Regions from separate parts of the Pseudomonas sp. NPDC079086 genome, predicted to be linked through region 4. Evidence: riboswitches for the same ligand, from Rfam matches in the RefSeq annotation. Region 4 holds a riboswitch; each other region holds the start of a gene.
The links. Region 4 has a riboswitch for cobalamin ahead of cobG (precorrin-3B synthase). Riboswitches for the same ligand answer to the same signal wherever they lie in the genome.
Positions count from the first base shown of each region.

Region 1 (4,155 bases), 840 kb from region 4:
TGAAGTCAGCCAGGCCTTAGTCACCTTTTGTCTACGCGTCGTGGGCGCCCCATTGCCTGAAGAGGAGCCTCAGCCATGAACGCCAGCCAACACGCCGAAACCCATGAAGTGTTCAATCAAGTGCCGTCGCTGGATGGCGCCAATCTGTACCGCGTCGACCTGCCGCTGCAAGAGTGGACCAAGCGTTTTGGCGGTGGCTGGGCCGAGCAGCGTCTGGATGTATATGGCGGTCTGGCCGGCGGTGAGCTGATGGTCGCTGGTTTTCTCGCTAACGAAAATAAGCCGGTGTTTAAGAGCCATGACCGTTATGGTCATCGTGCTGATTTGGTTGAGTTTCACCCGGCCTACCACCAGTTGATGAGCGCCGCTATCGAACACGGCCTGCCGTCCATGCCCTGGACTGACCCGCGTGCCGGTGCCCAGGTGGCACGTGCCGCGATGAGCTACCTGCACAGCCAGGCCGAAGCCGGTAGCGGCTGCCCGCTGACCATGACCTTCGCCAGCGTGCCCGCACTCAAGCTACAGGCCGATGTGGCCGAGAAGTGGTTGCCAAAAATCCTCTCGACCCAATACGACCCGCGCAACCTGCCGATAGAGCAGAAAACCGGGGCGACCATCGGCATGGCCATGACCGAGAAGCAGGGCGGTACTGATGTGCGCGCCAACACCACGCGGGCTTATCCGGTTGGCCTGGGTGGCCCGGGTCAGGCCTATGAGCTGGTTGGCCATAAGTGGTTCTGCTCGGCGCCGATGTGCGATGCCTTTCTGACCCTGGCGTATACCGCTAAGGGGCTGACCTGCTTTCTACTGCCACGCCATCGTCCGGATGGTTCGCGTAACGAGTTCTATATCCAGCGCCTGAAAAACAAGCTGGGCAACTGGTCGAACGCCTCCAGCGAAGTGGAGTTCCGCGGCGCGCTGGCCTGGATGGTCGGCGAGGAAGGCCGCGGCGTGCCAACCATTATCGAGATGGTCGCGCTGACCCGCTTCGACTGCATGATCGGCTCCAGCGCGCTGATGCGTCAGGCGCTGACCCAGGCCGCGCACCACTGTGCCCATCGCCAGGTGGGCGGCCGCGTGCTTAGCGAACAGCCGTTGATGCAGAACGTACTGGCTGACCTGGCCCTGGAAAGTGAGGCGGCGCTAGCGTTGACCATGCGTATGGGCAAGGCGCTGGATAATCCGCACGACGAGCAGGAAGACAAGTTCGCTCGGCTCGTCACCGCTGTGGGCAAATACTGGATCTGCAAACGGGCGCCGGCCATGATCAACGAGGCCGCCGAATGCATGGGCGGCGCCGGTTATGTCGAGGAAACCATCCTGCCGCGCCTGTACCGCGAAGCACCGGTCAATTCCACCTGGGAAGGTTCGGGCAACGTGCAATGCCTGGACGTGTTGCGTGCCCTGTCTAAGGAACCAGGTGTGCTTGATGCGCTGTTCCATGAGCTGGGCGACGGCCACGGTGATGCAAGGCTCAAGGCGCATGTTGCCAAGTTGCAGGCGGATTTCCGCGACACCGCCGATATCCAGTACCGCGCTCGCCAACTCACCGAAGACGTGGCTTTGGCGCTGCAAGCCAAGTTGCTGCTGGAAGCCGGTAATGCGGCGGTGTCTGATGCCTTTATCGCCAGCCGCCTGGGCGGCCAGGGTGGTCGTGTCTACGGCACCTTGCCGCGCGGAGTGGAAGTTGAGGCGTTGTTGGCGCGCAGCACGCCGCACCTGGTGTGAGGTGTATGCCCGTCTAGCAAGGGCTTTTGCGCGAATTGCAGTGTTCTGCTTTACCTTGAGCCCGGTCCTCTGCGCCGGGCTATGTCATTTCTGCGTGCGGCCGGGTAAGGTGGCCGCCGATGGTTCCGCAGCGTGTTACGCGAGCGGATGAAAAGGGAACATGGTGGGTACTGCTACACGTACCGAAGCCATGGCTGCCCCCGCAACTGTAAGCGGCGAGCGACGCCCACATGCCACTGACCGCAAGGTTGGGAAGGCGGGCGAAGTAGTAAACCGTGAGCCAGGAGACCTGCCATCGAAGCCGGGCACGATGCCCAATCCCTCAATCCAGATCATCGCGCGGTGGGCGCGGTACAGGAATCTCTATGCACATCGAACCAGAAGTCGTTACTGGCGCCAAACTCTTCCTCAGTTATGCAACCGCAGCGGGTGCCTTTGGCCTCACGGCCAAGCTTGCCCTCGACAGCGTACGCAGCAACGGCGGCATTGCTGCCCTGACCTTACGTAGCCTGCTGACCACTGCGTTGGTGTTTTGCTTCTTCGAGGTCTTTCCGCATCAGGCGGTTGGCGTTTCCGAAGTACACCTGATCCTCGGCTCAACTCTGCTGCTGCTGTTTGGCGCCGGGGCAACGGCTATCGGTCTGGCGCTTGGCCTGTTGCTGCAGGGGCTATTGTTCGCTCAGTTCGACTTGCCGCAGTACGGCATGAACGTGACCACGCTGCTGGTACCGCTGTGGGGTATCAGCCTGCTGGCCAAGCGCCTGATTGCGCCGGGCACCGCGTATGTGGACCTCTCCTACAAGCAGGCGCTGGCGCTGTCGACGGCTTATCAGGGTGGCATCGTTGCCTGGGTCGGTTTCTGGGCGGTCTACGGTAACGGCTTCTCCGGCGAGAACCTGGCTGCCGTCGGTAGCTTCGGTTTGGCCTATATGAGCGTGATCCTGATCGAGCCACTGGTCGATCTGGGTGTGCTGGCCGCCGCCAAGGCGCTGTCCGCCTATAGCCGTGGGCCGTTGTTCAACGCGCGGCTGCACCAGCCTGCCTGATTGATCACCGGCGGCGCTGCCAGATCAGCTTGCCGGTATTGCTCTCAGTGACCAGGTACTGGTCACTGAAGCGATAGTAGGCGGCAGGCTGATAGTCACTGCGGCCTTGCATCTGCACCTCCAGCAAGCCGTTGTTGCTCTGCCAGCGCCCGCTGTATTGCAGCTCGCCAGGGCTGTCGTAGTTCCAGTCTGAGCCGCCTGCCACGCTGCGCGTCCATTGCGAAACGCTGCCGTCATCACTCAGTTGCAGAATCATCTGGGTGGTCATCGACGCGAAATTGGCGCCGCCGCTGTTGATGATTTTCTCGTGTATCCAGGTTCCGATCAGCGCTGGGTCGCGTGTTGCACTGCTGCTTGGGCGGCTACTTTGCGTGGCCGCTGCAGCGCTAATGTTTTGCCGGTGGAACAGCGCCTTGCGTTCCAGGGTTGCTCCGGTAGTCGGATTGCGCGCGGCGATATGGGTGTTGAGCACGCCATTGGCGTAGGTGGCATTCATATTGGCGATCAACTGCCCGGATTGCGGTTCGCTGATCTGCGCGCTGAGCAGTTGGCCGTCAAAGCTGCCGCTGATCTGCAGGCGCAACGTGCCGCCCTCGATATATTCCCCGCTGACTTGCTGGCCTTGACTGCGCAGGTGCATTTCGGCTGGCTGGCCGTCCAGCGTAGTCAGGTAGTGGCCGTCCAGGGTGTCGGCCAGCAGAAAACTGGGTAATAGGCACAGCACAAGTGTGAGCAGGGCGCGCGGCATGCGTTTTCCTCAGGAACTGGGGTTGTTGAAGATTAGCTGTTGTTGCTTGACCTGGGGGCGGCCTCGCACTTGCAGACTGACTGTGCAGCTTAACGAGGAGCGTTGCCATGACCCGTGAACACGCCTTTTGGCAAGAATACCAACTGGCCCGCGCCCAGTGCGGCTTTGATCCAGCCGCCGAGCTACACCATCTGGAGCGAGCGCATATTCTCGGTCAGCGTTATTTCAACGAGCACTTGCGCAGTCATTTGTGGATGCTTGCATGGGCTTGGCGCCAGCGTGACTGGGCCGAAGGGCTGGCGCAGTTGCTGCGCATTCCCGGTAGCCTAGGCTCGTTGTTAGGCCTATTACCCTCGGGGAATCCGGGTACGCGTCGCGTCGGTCCGCTGACCCCTCAGGATATTCCTGAGGATCTGCAAGCGCTGCTCAAGTAGCCAGCACAGGCAACACCGCGCTATCGCAAACGCGGCGGATCAGGGCAAGATAGAGCCATTACGTTCAGCCAGGAAGGTGCCTTGTGAACCCTTGCTCCGATGACTTTATTGTCGCCAAAACCGCTGAAGAAGCGGTGGATCGTCTGGCCGCTCTGCACCTGCAGGCGACCACCGCTCTCAGTCAGGCGCTCAAGCGCTA
Region 1 is NZ_JBITTY010000001.1:1,592,944-1,597,098, forward strand. It holds gene ACIGEK_RS07410 (TetR/AcrR family transcriptional regulator) at 1-79, shown strand, start outside; gene ACIGEK_RS07415 (acyl-CoA dehydrogenase family protein) at 76-1,728, shown strand; cobalamin riboswitch at 1,832-2,040, shown strand; gene ACIGEK_RS07420 (energy-coupling factor ABC transporter permease) at 2,094-2,774, shown strand; gene ACIGEK_RS07425 (hypothetical protein) at 2,779-3,522, opposite strand; gene ACIGEK_RS07430 (DUF3703 domain-containing protein) at 3,630-3,956, shown strand; gene amn (AMP nucleosidase) at 4,040-4,155, shown strand, end outside.
Region 1: another riboswitch for cobalamin. It lies ahead of ACIGEK_RS07420 (energy-coupling factor ABC transporter permease); the one in region 4 lies ahead of cobG (precorrin-3B synthase).

Region 2 (4,155 bases), on a different contig from region 4:
AAGAAAACCCCCGCGCTATGGCGGGGTTCTGTCTTGGGGTCAGTCTATTGAGCGTTTGGTTGATGGCTCAAAGCTGAGGTGTCCAGGTCACAGCAAACAACGCGGTGCGGCCTTCATTGTTGTAGCCGAAGCGTCCGTTAGTTGTGCTGTAAGTCGCCTCGGCATAATCCTTATCGAACAGGTTGTTCAGTTTCAGGTCGAAGGCCACTTCCTCGGTAGCCTGCCATTTTCCGCGCAGGCTAAGCAGGCCGTAACCGCTCAGCTCACGGGTGTTGTCGGCATCGTCATAGCGGCCACTGACCGCGCGCCAACTGGCTCCTACTGCAAACTCACCGAAGGGGCGATCCAAGTCCAGGCTCAGCGTGCGCTTGGCGCGGCGTGCGAGGGTGTGGCCAGTGTCGCGATCCCGTGGATCGATCAGTGCGAGTGCGAGGTTGCCCTGCCAGCCATACAGCTCCTGTTTTATGGCTGCCTCGAAGCCATTGATGCGAGCGGTCTGCACGTTCTGCGGAATAAAGTTCTGGTCGAGAACAATCGCGTCCTGCAGGTCGATACGATACAGCGATAGTTCCAGCGCGCCGCTTTCGCTGTAGCGGCTGCGCCACTGGGCTTCGTAGCTTTTCGACGTTTCTGGCTTTAGGTCGGGGTTAGCGCTTGCTGAGCAAAAGCCGCCGAAACAGAAGTCGGGGTAGTACAGGTCGTTGAAGGTCGGTGCGCGAAAGCCTTCGCTGTAGGACAGAATCAAATCGTTGTCGTTGTTGAATGGCACAGTCAACGCGGCGTTCCAGCTGTTCTCGCTGCCGAACTGCTGGTTTTTGTCATGGCGCAGACCCAGTTCGGTCGAGAAGTATTCGGCGTTGTAGCGGTGCTGAATAAATGCCGCCTGATTCCAGCGCGAGTCCTCGACAAAGTCCGTGTTACTACGCAGACGATCTTCATACCAGTCGGCGCCCAGCAGCACTTGGTGTCGCTCGTTGAGAGTCAGGGTGTTTACCCAATTGGCCGAGTCGCGATAGGTGTTGAAGCTGTAGAACGAGTCAGCGCTGGCCTGAGGCTGGTCGTTACCGGTGTCGCGCTTATCTTCGCTGTGGCCAATTTCCAGGCGGCTATTCCAGACTTCGCTGAAGTTGGCATCGATGTAGCTGGACAGGCTGCTGAGCTGGAAGTCTGTGCTGGGCAGTGAGGTGCTGAAGATGTCTTCGAACTCGGCCTGGCCGCGTTGGTCGATGGCGCTGAAGCCGATTTTCAGATCGTCATTGAATCGGTGCGAGAGGTTCAGGCTCAGCGATTTATTGCGGTAGGCATCGTTATCGCCGTTGGCGCCGAAGTTATCGCGTGTGGCATCAATCCCTTGGGTTTCATCGAGAGCCGCTCCCAGGCTGAAGCGGGTTTGCGCGTCACCGCCGGACACGCCAAGGCTACGCTCGAAGGTCTGATTGCTGCCGGCGCCAAAGCGCACATAGGGCTTGAGTCCATCACCGCTGCCTTGACGGGTGAAAATCTGCACGACGCCACCGATGGCATCCGAGCCATACAGCGCCGAGCGTGCGCCGCGTACGACTTCAACGCGTTCGATCTGCTCCGGGCTGAGAAATTCCAGGCTGCTGGTGCCGCTGGACGCGGCAGAGATGCGTTGGCCGTCTACCAAAACCAGGGTTTGCGCAGTTGAGGTGCCACGCACGAATAGGCCGGTCTGGCTGCCCGCGCCGCCGGTACGGCTGACGCTGACGCCGGGCACCCGCTCAAGCAGCTCTGCCACGCTGCGCACTTGCAGGCGTTCGATGTCCTTGCGGGTAAATACCGTGGTTGCGGCGGTCGCCTGCTTGATCGGTTCGGCATGTCGCCCGGAGGTCACAACCAGTGGCTGCACTTCGAGTGGGTCAGCATGGGCAGTCAGCGGCAGCAGCGCCACAGCCAGGGCAAGGCGGGACAATTTCACGTAGAGAATCCTCAAAAGGTCGAACGGCTTTTGAGAAGGGCAGGTGCAAGAACGGGCGCGCGGACGCAGCCTGAGCTTGACGGTGATGCCCTCCGCAACACCAGTCACATCCAGCAAGGCCGGTCTCCGGACTCTCGACTAGCGCGGCCTCGCCTTCCCGGAATGACCCAGTGGCGCGTGAGGCGGCGTACAGATCCTGATCTGTGGTCGATTACCGTTGCGGGGGCAGTACCGGGTTGGCTCTTCATGAGCGCACCGGCTTCCCGTTTAACGCCGCTTCTTTCGGAAGTGGCGAACCTTGGCAGAAGTAAAACGCCGCGCACCTTAATGCGCGGTTGGATGAATTACAAGCAAGTCTGACTCAGCTCTGGATGAGCGGTATTCATGCTGGAAGGCTGGCGAGGCGCGCGCGGATGGCTGCTTCTATAGCGGGTGCATCCAGACCGCATTCGGCAAGCATCTGCGCTGGTTTGGCGTGCTCGACGTAGTAGTCCGGCAGGCCCAGATTCAGCATTGGCTTGAGGATACCCGCGTGGGCGAGGAATTCGTTGACCGCACTGCCGGCACCGCCCATCACACAGTTCTCTTCAATCGTCACCAGCAACTCGTGACTGGCTGCCAGTTGGCGCACCAAGGTCTCGTCCAAGGGTTTGACAAAGCGCATATCCACGACCGTTGCATCCAGGCTTTCACCGACCTTAAGTGCTTCGCTCAGTTGTACGCCGAATACCAGCAAGGCGACTTTGCTGCCTTGGCGGCGGACGATGCCTTTGCCGATTTCCAGTGGCTTCAAGCTTGCTTCGATAGCCGCATTAGGGCCACTGCCGCGCGGGTAGCGCACCGCCGCCGGACCGTCGAACAAGTGGCCGGTGGTAAGCATGCGGCGCAGCTCGTTTTCATCGCTCGGCGTCATCACCAGCATGCCGGGGATGCAGCGCAGGTAGGAAATATCGAAGCTACCGGCGTGGGTCGGGCCGTCTTCGCCGACCAGGCCCGCGCGGTCGATGGCGAACAGCACATCAAGGTGCTGCACCGCCACATCGTGGATCAGCTGGTCATAGGCGCGCTGCAGGAAGGTCGAGTAGATCGCCACTACGGGCTTGGCGCCATCGCAGGCCATGCCGGCGGCCAGGGTTACGGCGTGTTGTTCGGCGATGGCCACGTCGAAATAGCGCTCGGGATAACGCTCACTGAACGCCACCAGATCCGAGCCTTCCTTCATTGCCGGAGTAATGCCGACCAGGCGCGGGTCTGCCGCGGCCATATCGCACAGCCATTGGCCAAATACGCTGGAGTATTTCGGCCCAGAGGCTTGCTTGGGTTGCGCTGCTGGCGCGTTGATCGGCTCCAGCTTGGTGATCGCGTGATAGCCAATCGGGTCAGCTTCGGCTGGGGCAAAGCCCTTGCCCTTCTTGGTTACCACATGCAGAAACTGCGGGCCGTCGAGGTCGCGCATATTACGCAGGGTGGCGAGCAAAGTCGGCAGGTCGTGACCGTCGATCGGGCCGATATAGTTCCAGCCCAGCTCTTCGAACAGGGTACCGGGCACCAACATGCCTTTGGCATGTTCTTCGGTCTTGCGCGCGATCTCCCAGGCGCCTGGCAGGCGCGAGAGGATCTTCTTGCTGCCCTCGCGCATGCTGGCGTAAGTGCGGCTAGAGAGGATTTTGGCCAGGTAGTTGGACAGGCCGCCAACGTTCTTGGAGATCGACATGTCGTTGTCGTTGAGGATCACCAGCATGTTGGCGCTGACGTCGCTGGCGTGGTTCAGCGCCTCGAAGGCCATGCCGGCGGTCAGGGCGCCGTCGCCGATGACTGCCACGGCCTTGCGTTTGCTGCCCTGAATGCGCGCGGCAATGGCCATGCCCAGGGCCGCGCTAATGCTGGTGCTGGAGTGGCCAACGCCGAAGGTGTCGTATTCGCTTTCTGAGCGGCGCGGGAAGGCGGCGATGCCATCCTTCTGCCGCAGGCTGCCCATCTGCTCGCGGCGGCCAGTGAGGATCTTGTGCGGATAGGCCTGATGGCCGACGTCCCATACCAGGCGGTCGTCCGGGGTGTCGAAGACGTAATGCAGGGCTACGGTCAGTTCGATCACGCCCAGACCTGCGCCGAAATGCCCGCCCGTCTGCCCGACCGTATACAGCAGGTATTCGCGTAGCTCGTCGGCCAGGGTTTCCAGCTCGGCTTCGCCCAGGCGGCGCAGCTCGTCCGGCGTA
Region 2 is NZ_JBITTY010000004.1:43,166-47,320, forward strand. It holds gene ACIGEK_RS18270 (cobalamin-binding protein) at 1-2, shown strand, start outside; gene ACIGEK_RS18275 (TonB-dependent receptor domain-containing protein) at 68-1,939, opposite strand; cobalamin riboswitch at 2,039-2,255, opposite strand; gene dxs (1-deoxy-D-xylulose-5-phosphate synthase) at 2,322-4,155, opposite strand, start outside.
Region 2: another riboswitch for cobalamin. It lies ahead of ACIGEK_RS18275 (TonB-dependent receptor domain-containing protein); the one in region 4 lies ahead of cobG (precorrin-3B synthase).

Region 3 (4,155 bases), on a different contig from region 4:
ACCTTTAGCTGCATAAATTCGTCACTGCGCTCGCCCAGAGCCTCGGCGGTACGCACGCGCTCCTCCTCCACCAAACCGTGAATCGCCTCACGCAAGGCCGGGCGGGTGATGCGAATAAAGCGCCAGGGCTGCATCAACCCGACGCTGGGGGCCTGATGCGCGGCTTCGAGCACGCGCGCGAGCAATTCGGGAGCCACCTCGCCGCCGCTGAAATGACGCATATCGCGACGCTCAGCAATAGCGCGATACACCGCCGCGCGCTCTAGCGGGCTAAAGGCTTGCTCACTCATGCAGGCACTCCAGGGAGAAACAGCGCAGCGGCGGCAGCCGGATCGGACGGCAGGTAGAAGTGAATATAGGAGGCCGTCATCCGCCCCTGGCGATAGACCGCCTCACTGGTGCGTTTGTAGTTCGGGCACTCGCCACGGGTCAGCGGTTGCAGTTCGCTGCTAAGCGCCGAGTAGTGAAAGCTGTGGCCGCGTAACAGCCCCTCAGGCAACTCAGCCTGCTGCAAGGCCATGGCGGTCATGCGTGGTTGCAGGCTCGCCTCGCCGCTTAACAAGCCAAGCATCTGCCCGCTGGCGCCTTGCTTATCGGTCAGTTTGTCGAGCAGATAGAGCATGCCGCCACACTCGGCGTGGATCGGTTTGCCGATGGCATGGTGCGTACGAATCGCCTCAGCCATGGGCTGGTTGGCCTCAAGCGTGGCCAGATGCAATTCCGGGTAACCGCCAGGCAGATACAGGCTATCGACCTCGGGTAACTGCGCGTCTGTCAGCGGTGAAAAAAACTTCAATTCGGCGCCCAGTTCGCACAACAGATCGAGATTGGCCTGATAGAGAAAGGCAAAGGCACTGTCGCGTGCCACGCCAATCCGCACCCCCTTGAGCAAGGGTGCGGGCCTTGCCTGCTCCGGCGCGGCGAAGCTGACGGGCGGCGGCAAACGGGTATCAGCACTGGCGGCCAGGGCATCGGCAGCGGCATCCAGGCGTGCATCCAGATCGGCCAGCTCGCCGGCCTGCACCAGGCCCAGATGACGGCTCGGCAAGCCAACTTCGGCACTGCGCGGCAAGGCGCCGTACCAGCGGATCGAGGCCGGCAGCGCATCACGCAGAATCTCGCCATGCCGTGTGCTGCCAACCCGATTGCCGAGCACACCGGAAAATGGCAAATCAGGCTGAAAGGTCGCCAGACCATGGGCCATGGCGCCAAAGGTCTGGGCCATGGCAGAGCCATCGATCACCGCCAGCACCGGCACGCCAAAGTGCCGGGCCAGATCAGCCGCCGAGGGCGTGCCATCGAACAGGCCCATTACCCCTTCGATCAGAATCAGGTCGGCTTCACCTGCCGCCTCCCAAAGCAACCGGCGACTCTCCGCCTCGCCAACCATCCACAGATCAAGCTGATACACAGGTGCACCGCTGGCGCGGGCGAGAATCATCGGATCGAGAAAGTCCGGGCCACATTTGAACACCCGCACGCGCTTGCCTTGGCGCGCGTGCAACCGTGCCAGGGCAGCGGTTACGGTGGTCTTGCCTTGGCCGGAAGCCGGTGCAGCGATCAGCAGTGCAGGACATTGACGTGCGGGCATCAGTACTCCACCCCTTTCTGCGCCTTCACCCCGGCCTTGAACGCATGCTTGACCAGGCTCATTTCAGTCACGGTATCCGCCGCCTCAATCATCCCCGGCAGCGCACCACGACCAGTCACCACCACATGCTGCAGCAGCGGCCGCGCTTCGATATCGGCGAGCACCACGTCGAGTTCCAGGTAAGCGTATTTCAGCGCGATGTTCAGCTCGTCGAGCACTACCAGGCCAACGGCTGAATCATTCAGCAACTGCGCAGCCACGGCCCAGGCTTCACGGGCTTTATCGATATCACGTTGGCGATCCTGGGTTTCCCAGGTAAAGCCCTCGCCCATCACGTGGTAGCTGACTTCATCGGGAAAACGGCGAAAGAAGGCTTCTTCGCCGGTACTGGCCGCACCCTTGATAAATTGCACCACGCCAACCTTGAGGCCGTGGCCCAAGGCGCGGGCGACCATGCCGAAGGCGCTGCTGCTCTTGCCCTTGCCATTGCCGCTGTGCACCAGCAGCAGGCCGTATTCGTCCTGGGCCTGGGCAATTTTTTCATCGATCAGGGCTTTCTTGCGGGCCATGCGCGCCTTGTGCCGGGCGTCACGCTCAATCGATTCAGTCATCGCACTGCTCCACCGCCACAGGGCGATCTGGCTGGAAAAAGCATGCGGAGATAGGGACAGCGCGGGCCTACGCATAGCGCAAACCACACGCCAGCCATCGCCCTCCGCGATGCCGTGGACTGCAACAGGCCGGTCTCCGGGCTTGTGAGCGAACCTTCAGGCTCTAAGCCGCGCCTTCCCATGCATGCAGCACAGTGGCAATTGCGACGTTTAACTCACTTACCGTTGCGGGGGCAGCGTCGGAATAACTGGCGTAAAGACACACAGCGCACCGACTTCCCAGTTTCACCCCGCACACGCACAGCGTTGGGGGCACCTGTTACAAGGCGCGAAGGGTAGAGAGTTCGCGATTAAGCGTCAAACGAATGCGCCATTTAGCGCAGATGGCTTAAGCCACCTGGGTTACTTGGCCTGACACTTCATCTCGGGCGAGCCGTAGCCCCACACCACAGCCGCCTCACCCTGGTGCTCCCAGAATGATTCATTGCACCCCTGGTATTTTCTACCGCTGGTTGCGGGCTGCTGGTACATCAACGACACGCTGTCGGCAAACTCGGCCAGCAGGGTCGCAGGCTCGGAGGGGTAATAGGTGACGATCACTTCCTTGGCTGGCAGGCCATCACACTGAAAATGCACCGGCCCGACAGCTTTGAGCAACGCATAGCGCGCCTGCAATTCGGTAATCCGCAGGCGATAGCTCTCGGTTACGCACTGCTCGCGGTCAGCGGCCTTCCAGCAGTCATTGCGACCTTTTATCCAGCCTCTCTGCTCAGCTTTGAGTACCGGTGGATGCTGGTTCGCGGCCTTGGCCGAAGCCTGCTGATAAACACTCGCCATTTTCTGGTCGAACTCGGCCAGAGCAGGCGTCTGACAAATCAGTTCCTCAATACTGCCAGACGCTACCTTGGTACAGCTGAACGATGGTTCAGCCGCCTGCAGGGTCGCTAACGGCAGGCCGAGCAGAGCCAAAAGGACAAAACGCTTAAGGGTGAACATGGTGACTCCTCGTCCGCTATCCGTTTGTTTTTAATAGCCGTATCCAGGCTTACAGCCTGCTTGCGCCAAGCTGCATGTTTCGTCAGCTAAGGCCAGACCAAAGCATCTACCATTGGCCCTTGAGTACACGCCGGGTTGCTTCACGTACCGTCAGTGGGTAGTCAGTGTTCATGTACCAGACTGCCGGGTGCTCGGTGACAGATAGCGCCCGTTGATCCGGCGATAGATTCGTACGCAACAGTAAAATCACATCGCTGCTGACCCAGGGGTGGCGGTACCAGTAATGATGACCGACGATGTCAAAACCGCGCTCACTGCTATTGCCGGACACATCCAGTAAGGTGACATTGTTTAGGTGCCGCCTGTGTGTGAATTGGTGCAGGCTCTGCTCGGCCCGGCTGCTGCCAATCCGCGCGCCACCGGGCATCAGACGCTGCGCATAGTCCAGTGCCTCATCCTGATCGGACACAGTGATCATCACCTGCTCAGCAACGCGACTGATGGCAGGCAGGCGGCCTTCAAATATTTCCTCAGGGACATCCGCTGCGGCAAAGACCACTGCGCCAATCCGATAACGCTCCTGCAACTGCGCCGTATTCAAATCCGGATGACGATTCTGGAATTCCTGCAACGCTAGAGATGCCACGCGCCCGCCGGCGCTGTATGCGATCAGGTTGATTCGCTCGACAGCGGTATGCCGCGCCAGCAGCTCGATCAACTGCGCCAACGCTTGGCTGGAATCACGAGCGCGACCGACATCGATGCCGAGCAGATAGCTGACAATGTTCTGGTGTGACGGCCAATCGAATGCCAGGCCGACAAAGTCTCTCCCGGCAAAATGCACCAGCTCACCCGTCAGCTCACAGGCATTGGTGAAATCCACCTTCGCGCCATGCACATAGATAATGATTTCCTTGTCGCGGGCCTTATCCAGCGCCAGGTTGATCGCATCGATAT
Region 3 is NZ_JBITTY010000002.1:628,422-632,576, forward strand. It holds gene bluB (5,6-dimethylbenzimidazole synthase) at 1-290, opposite strand, end outside; gene ACIGEK_RS12450 (cobyrinate a,c-diamide synthase) at 287-1,591, opposite strand; gene cobO (cob(I)yrinic acid a,c-diamide adenosyltransferase) at 1,591-2,202, opposite strand; cobalamin riboswitch at 2,312-2,537, opposite strand; gene ACIGEK_RS12460 (MliC family protein) at 2,605-3,198, opposite strand; gene ACIGEK_RS12465 (alpha/beta hydrolase) at 3,305-4,155, opposite strand, start outside.
Region 3: another riboswitch for cobalamin. It lies ahead of cobO (cob(I)yrinic acid a,c-diamide adenosyltransferase); the one in region 4 lies ahead of cobG (precorrin-3B synthase).

Region 4 (4,155 bases):
GCGGCAGTCTAACAGGGGATTTTTTGCTCGGGTGGCGGGGCATCAGATTCCAGATGGTGCCCACGCTCTGAGTGGGCACCTGCGCTTACAACGCTCCGCGTCGTGCCTGACGTAGTTGAACTCTGCGCAACCGTGGTGGACGCAGAGCGTCCTGGGCTGAATTCCCACGCGGAGCGTGAGGAACAATCTGTGACTTGTGGGGCTTTAGCCGCGACGACCGCTCAGACCAATCGCCGCTCTAGCGCCTCCCACAGGGCATCTGGCTGCAGAAACTCGCGATCAACCGCTGGCAACTCGGGCCGACGCAGCAGCAATACAGGCAAACTCAGTTCACGCGCCACCTGCAACTTGGGCTCGGTGGACTGGCTGCCGCTGTTCTTGCTGATCAGCACATCCGTGCCCAGGCGAGCGAATAACGCACGCTCGCCGTGCAGATCGAACGGCCCGCGCGCGCCGATAATCTCCGCACGCGGCACGGCTTGCTGCTCCGTCAGGCAGCGCACGGTCCAGTGCTGATGCAGGGGAATCTCGTGCAGGTGTTCCAGCGGCTCACGGCCAAGGGTAAACAGCGGCCGGCGGAACTCGTCTAGCGCGGCAATCAGTCCGGTCCAATCGTCCACCTCGCACCAGTCATCCCCTGCGCCGGCCTGCCAACCGGGACGGCGCAGCGCCCAGCAGACGATCCCGCTCAGTTCGGCGGCGCGGGCGGCGTTGGTGCTGATCTGCGCAGCGTAGGGGTGGGTCAGGTCGAGCAGCAGTTCGATGCCCTGTTCGCGGATATACCCCGCCAAACCTTCTGCCCCGCCGAAACCGCCAACGCGCACCTGACAGGGCAAGTCATCCGGCACCCGGCCCAGCCCGGCCAGGCTGTAGATAGTTTCGGGGCTTAAACGGCGCGCCAGGCGCAACGCCTCGGTGGTGCCGCCGAGCAGCAGAATGCGCGGACTCACGGCTTGCGTACTTCCAGCAGAGTTATCGGCAAGGCGCTGCGCCAGGTGTCGAAACCGCCCAGCGGCTGCGCCTGGGCCACGCTGATGCGGGTCAGCTCGCCGCCCACCTGTTCACGCCAGGCCACCAGCGCCGCTTCACTTTGCAGGGTCACGGCATTGGCCACCAGGCGGCCGCCCGGCTTGAGGTTGGCCCAGCACTGCTCCAGCACACCGGGGATGGTCACCCCACCGCCGATAAAAATCGCATCCGGCGCAGCCAAGCCGCTCAGCACTTCGGGGGCACGGCCGGCGACCAGTTGCAGGCCAGGCACGCCGAGGGCGTCGCGATTGTGCTGGATATGCGCCTGACGGCCGGCATCGGCCTCGATGGCAAGCGCCCGGCAGCTGGTATGCGCGCGCATCCACTCGATGCCGATGGAGCCGCAGCCAGCGCCGACATCCCAGAGCAGCTCGCCGGGTTGCGGCGCCAGCCGCGCCAGGGTGATGGCGCGCACATCACGCTTGGTCAGCTGACCGTCGTGCCGATAGGCGTCGTCCGGCAAACCCGGCGTCAGCGGCAGCAAGCGCGCCTCAGCGCCAGCCTCGCACTCGATTGCCAACAGATTGAGATCAGCAGCGCGCGGCAATGCCCAGTCACTGGCCAGGCCATCAATCCGCCGTTCCTGAGCGCCGCTCAGGTGCTCCAGCACGGTCAGCCGGCTCGGGCCAAAACCGCGTTCACGCAGCAACTCGGCCACGGCCGCCGGGCTGTCGCCGTCATTGCTCAACAGCAGCAGCCGCGCGCCAGGGAAGAGCTGTGCCTGCAACGCCGCCAACGGCCGCGCCACCAGCGACAGCACCGTCACGTCCTGCAGCGGCCAGCCCAGACGGGCGGCGGCCAGCGACACCGACGAGGGTGCGGAAAACACCCGCAACTCATCCGTCGGCAGCTGCCGCGCCAGGCTCGCGCCAACCCCATAGAACAGCGGGTCGCCGCTGGCCAGCACGCACACCGGCGTACCGCGCCGCGCCAACACCGGCTCCAGGCTGAAGGGGCTGGGCCACAGTTCGTGCTGCCCCGGCAGATCGCTGGGCAACAGCGCCAGCTGCCGTGGGCTGCCAACAATCCACTGCGCCTCACCCAGCGCCAGCCGCGCCGCCTCACCCAGGTCGGCATAGCCGTCTTCACCTATCCCCACCAGGGTTAACCAGGCCGTCATACCTACTCCTCTGCGCCCGCCCGACGAGCAAGGGTGTCTGCACGTCAAACAAAGCGGGCATAATAGCGCCTTCGTCGGTGCCCGCCGCCATTGTGCATAGGGCCTAAGAGGGAACACGGTTAAACCGTGGCTGCCCCCGCAACTGTAAACAGCGAGTCTGCCGCAACTGTGCCACTGGGTAACCGGGAAGGCCGCGGCAGATAAAGACCTGTCAGCCAGGAGACCTGCCGACGACGCTAGTCGCGAGTGCCAACATCGGGCGGGGTGTACCGATGCCATGAAATCCCCTGTGGGCGGATTTCGCTGGTTCGGTCGCCGCGTCTTTGTTGCTGGTGACCCTTTTTGCGCAACCGTCCAACCTCCGCCGACCTGCCCGACCCACGTCCTAGCGCGTGTCCCGGCCTGCTGCGTATCGTTCCGGCGCTGGACGGTGGCATCTGTCGGGTCAAGCTGGCCGGCGGCGTACTCAACAGCTCCCAGGCACGCGCCATCGCCGAGGCGGCCGAACACTGCGCCAGCGGTGTGCTGGAGCTGACCAACCGCAGCAATCTGCAGATTCGTGGCGTGTTGCCCGGCCAGCAAGCCGAGTTGATCGAGCGCCTGCTCGCCGCAGGCCTGGGCCCCAGCAACCCGGCCGCCGACGATGTGCGCAACCTGCTATTTAGCCCCGCCGCCGGCCTCGATCCGCACGCCCTGCTCGACACCCGCCCGCTGGCCGCCGCATTGCTCGACCTGCTGCAAACCACCCCGACGCTGCATGGGCTGTCGGCCAAGTTCGCCCTGCAGCTGGACGGCGGCGAAGCCCTGACTATGCTCGAACACCCCCACGATATCTGGCTTAGCGCCCTGCCCGGATCGCCGGCCCGATTGGCCTTTGGCTTGGCCGGTTGCCCGAGTGACAAGCCACTGGGTGTGATCGACGCAGAGCAAGTCGTGCAGCTAATCGAGCTACTGCTCAGGCTGTTTCTCAACTTGGCCGGAAGCGAACATAGCCGGATGCGCCAGCTGCTCGCCGTGACTCCAGCCCGCCAGCTGCTGCAACAGCTACAGGCGCAACTGCCCTTCGCCCTGCAAGCGGCCCCACTCGGTTGGCAGCGCACCTCGATCCACCCACATCCAGCACTCGGCATTTATCCACAGCAGCAGGCCGGCCTGTGCATGATTGCAGCCAGCGCGCGCCTGGGCCGGATCAACGCCGCGCAGCTGCGCGCCCTGGCCGAGCTGGCTGAGCACTACGGCGATGCCAGCCTGCGCCTGACGCCCTGGCAGGGTCTGCTGCTGCCGAATATCCCAGAGCACTCGGCAGGCACACTGCTGCACGCGCTGGCCGAACTCGGCCTGCTCACTGACGCGCAGGAACCGCTTAGCAATCTGATCGCCTGCACCGGCTCAGCCGCCTGCGCCAAGGGCCTAGCCGACAGCAAAGTCGACGCCTTGCTGCTCGCCAAGCACCTGCGCGCCAGCACAGCGCGGCCGCAGGTGCATCTCAGCGCCTGCCCGCGCTCCTGCGCCGCCGCGCATACCGCGCCCTTTACGCTGCTGGCCAGCAGCGCCGGGCATTACCAGCTTTATCAACGCACGCCCGAGGCGGCCGGTTTCGGCCAAATGCTGGCCAGCGCCATAACGATCGACGAGGCCGGCGACTGGTTCGCCGCCCACTGCACAACAGGAAACAGCGATGCTTGAGTACATCCGCGACGGCCAGGAAATCTACCGCCAGTCCTTCGCCACCATCCGCGCCGAGGCTGACCTGTCGGCGATACCGGCTGATCTGGAAAAGCTCGCCGTGCGCGTTATCCACGCCTGCGGCATGGTCGATGTGGTGCAGGACCTGCGCTTCTCCCCCGGGGCCGGTGCAGCCGGCCGCGCCGCGCTGGCCAAGGGCGCGCCGATTCTCTGCGATGCGCGGATGGTCGCCGAAGGCATCACCCGCCCGCGCCTGACCGCCAATAACCCGGTGATCTGCACCCTGCAAAACGACGGCGTGATTGAGCAGGCCCGCGCAC
Region 4 is NZ_JBITTY010000001.1:756,213-760,367, reverse strand. It holds gene ACIGEK_RS03660 (cobalt-precorrin-6A reductase) at 222-950, opposite strand; gene cbiE (precorrin-6y C5,15-methyltransferase (decarboxylating) subunit CbiE) at 947-2,149, opposite strand; cobalamin riboswitch at 2,208-2,396, shown strand; gene cobG (precorrin-3B synthase) at 2,492-3,835, shown strand; gene ACIGEK_RS03645 (precorrin-8X methylmutase) at 3,828-4,155, shown strand, end outside.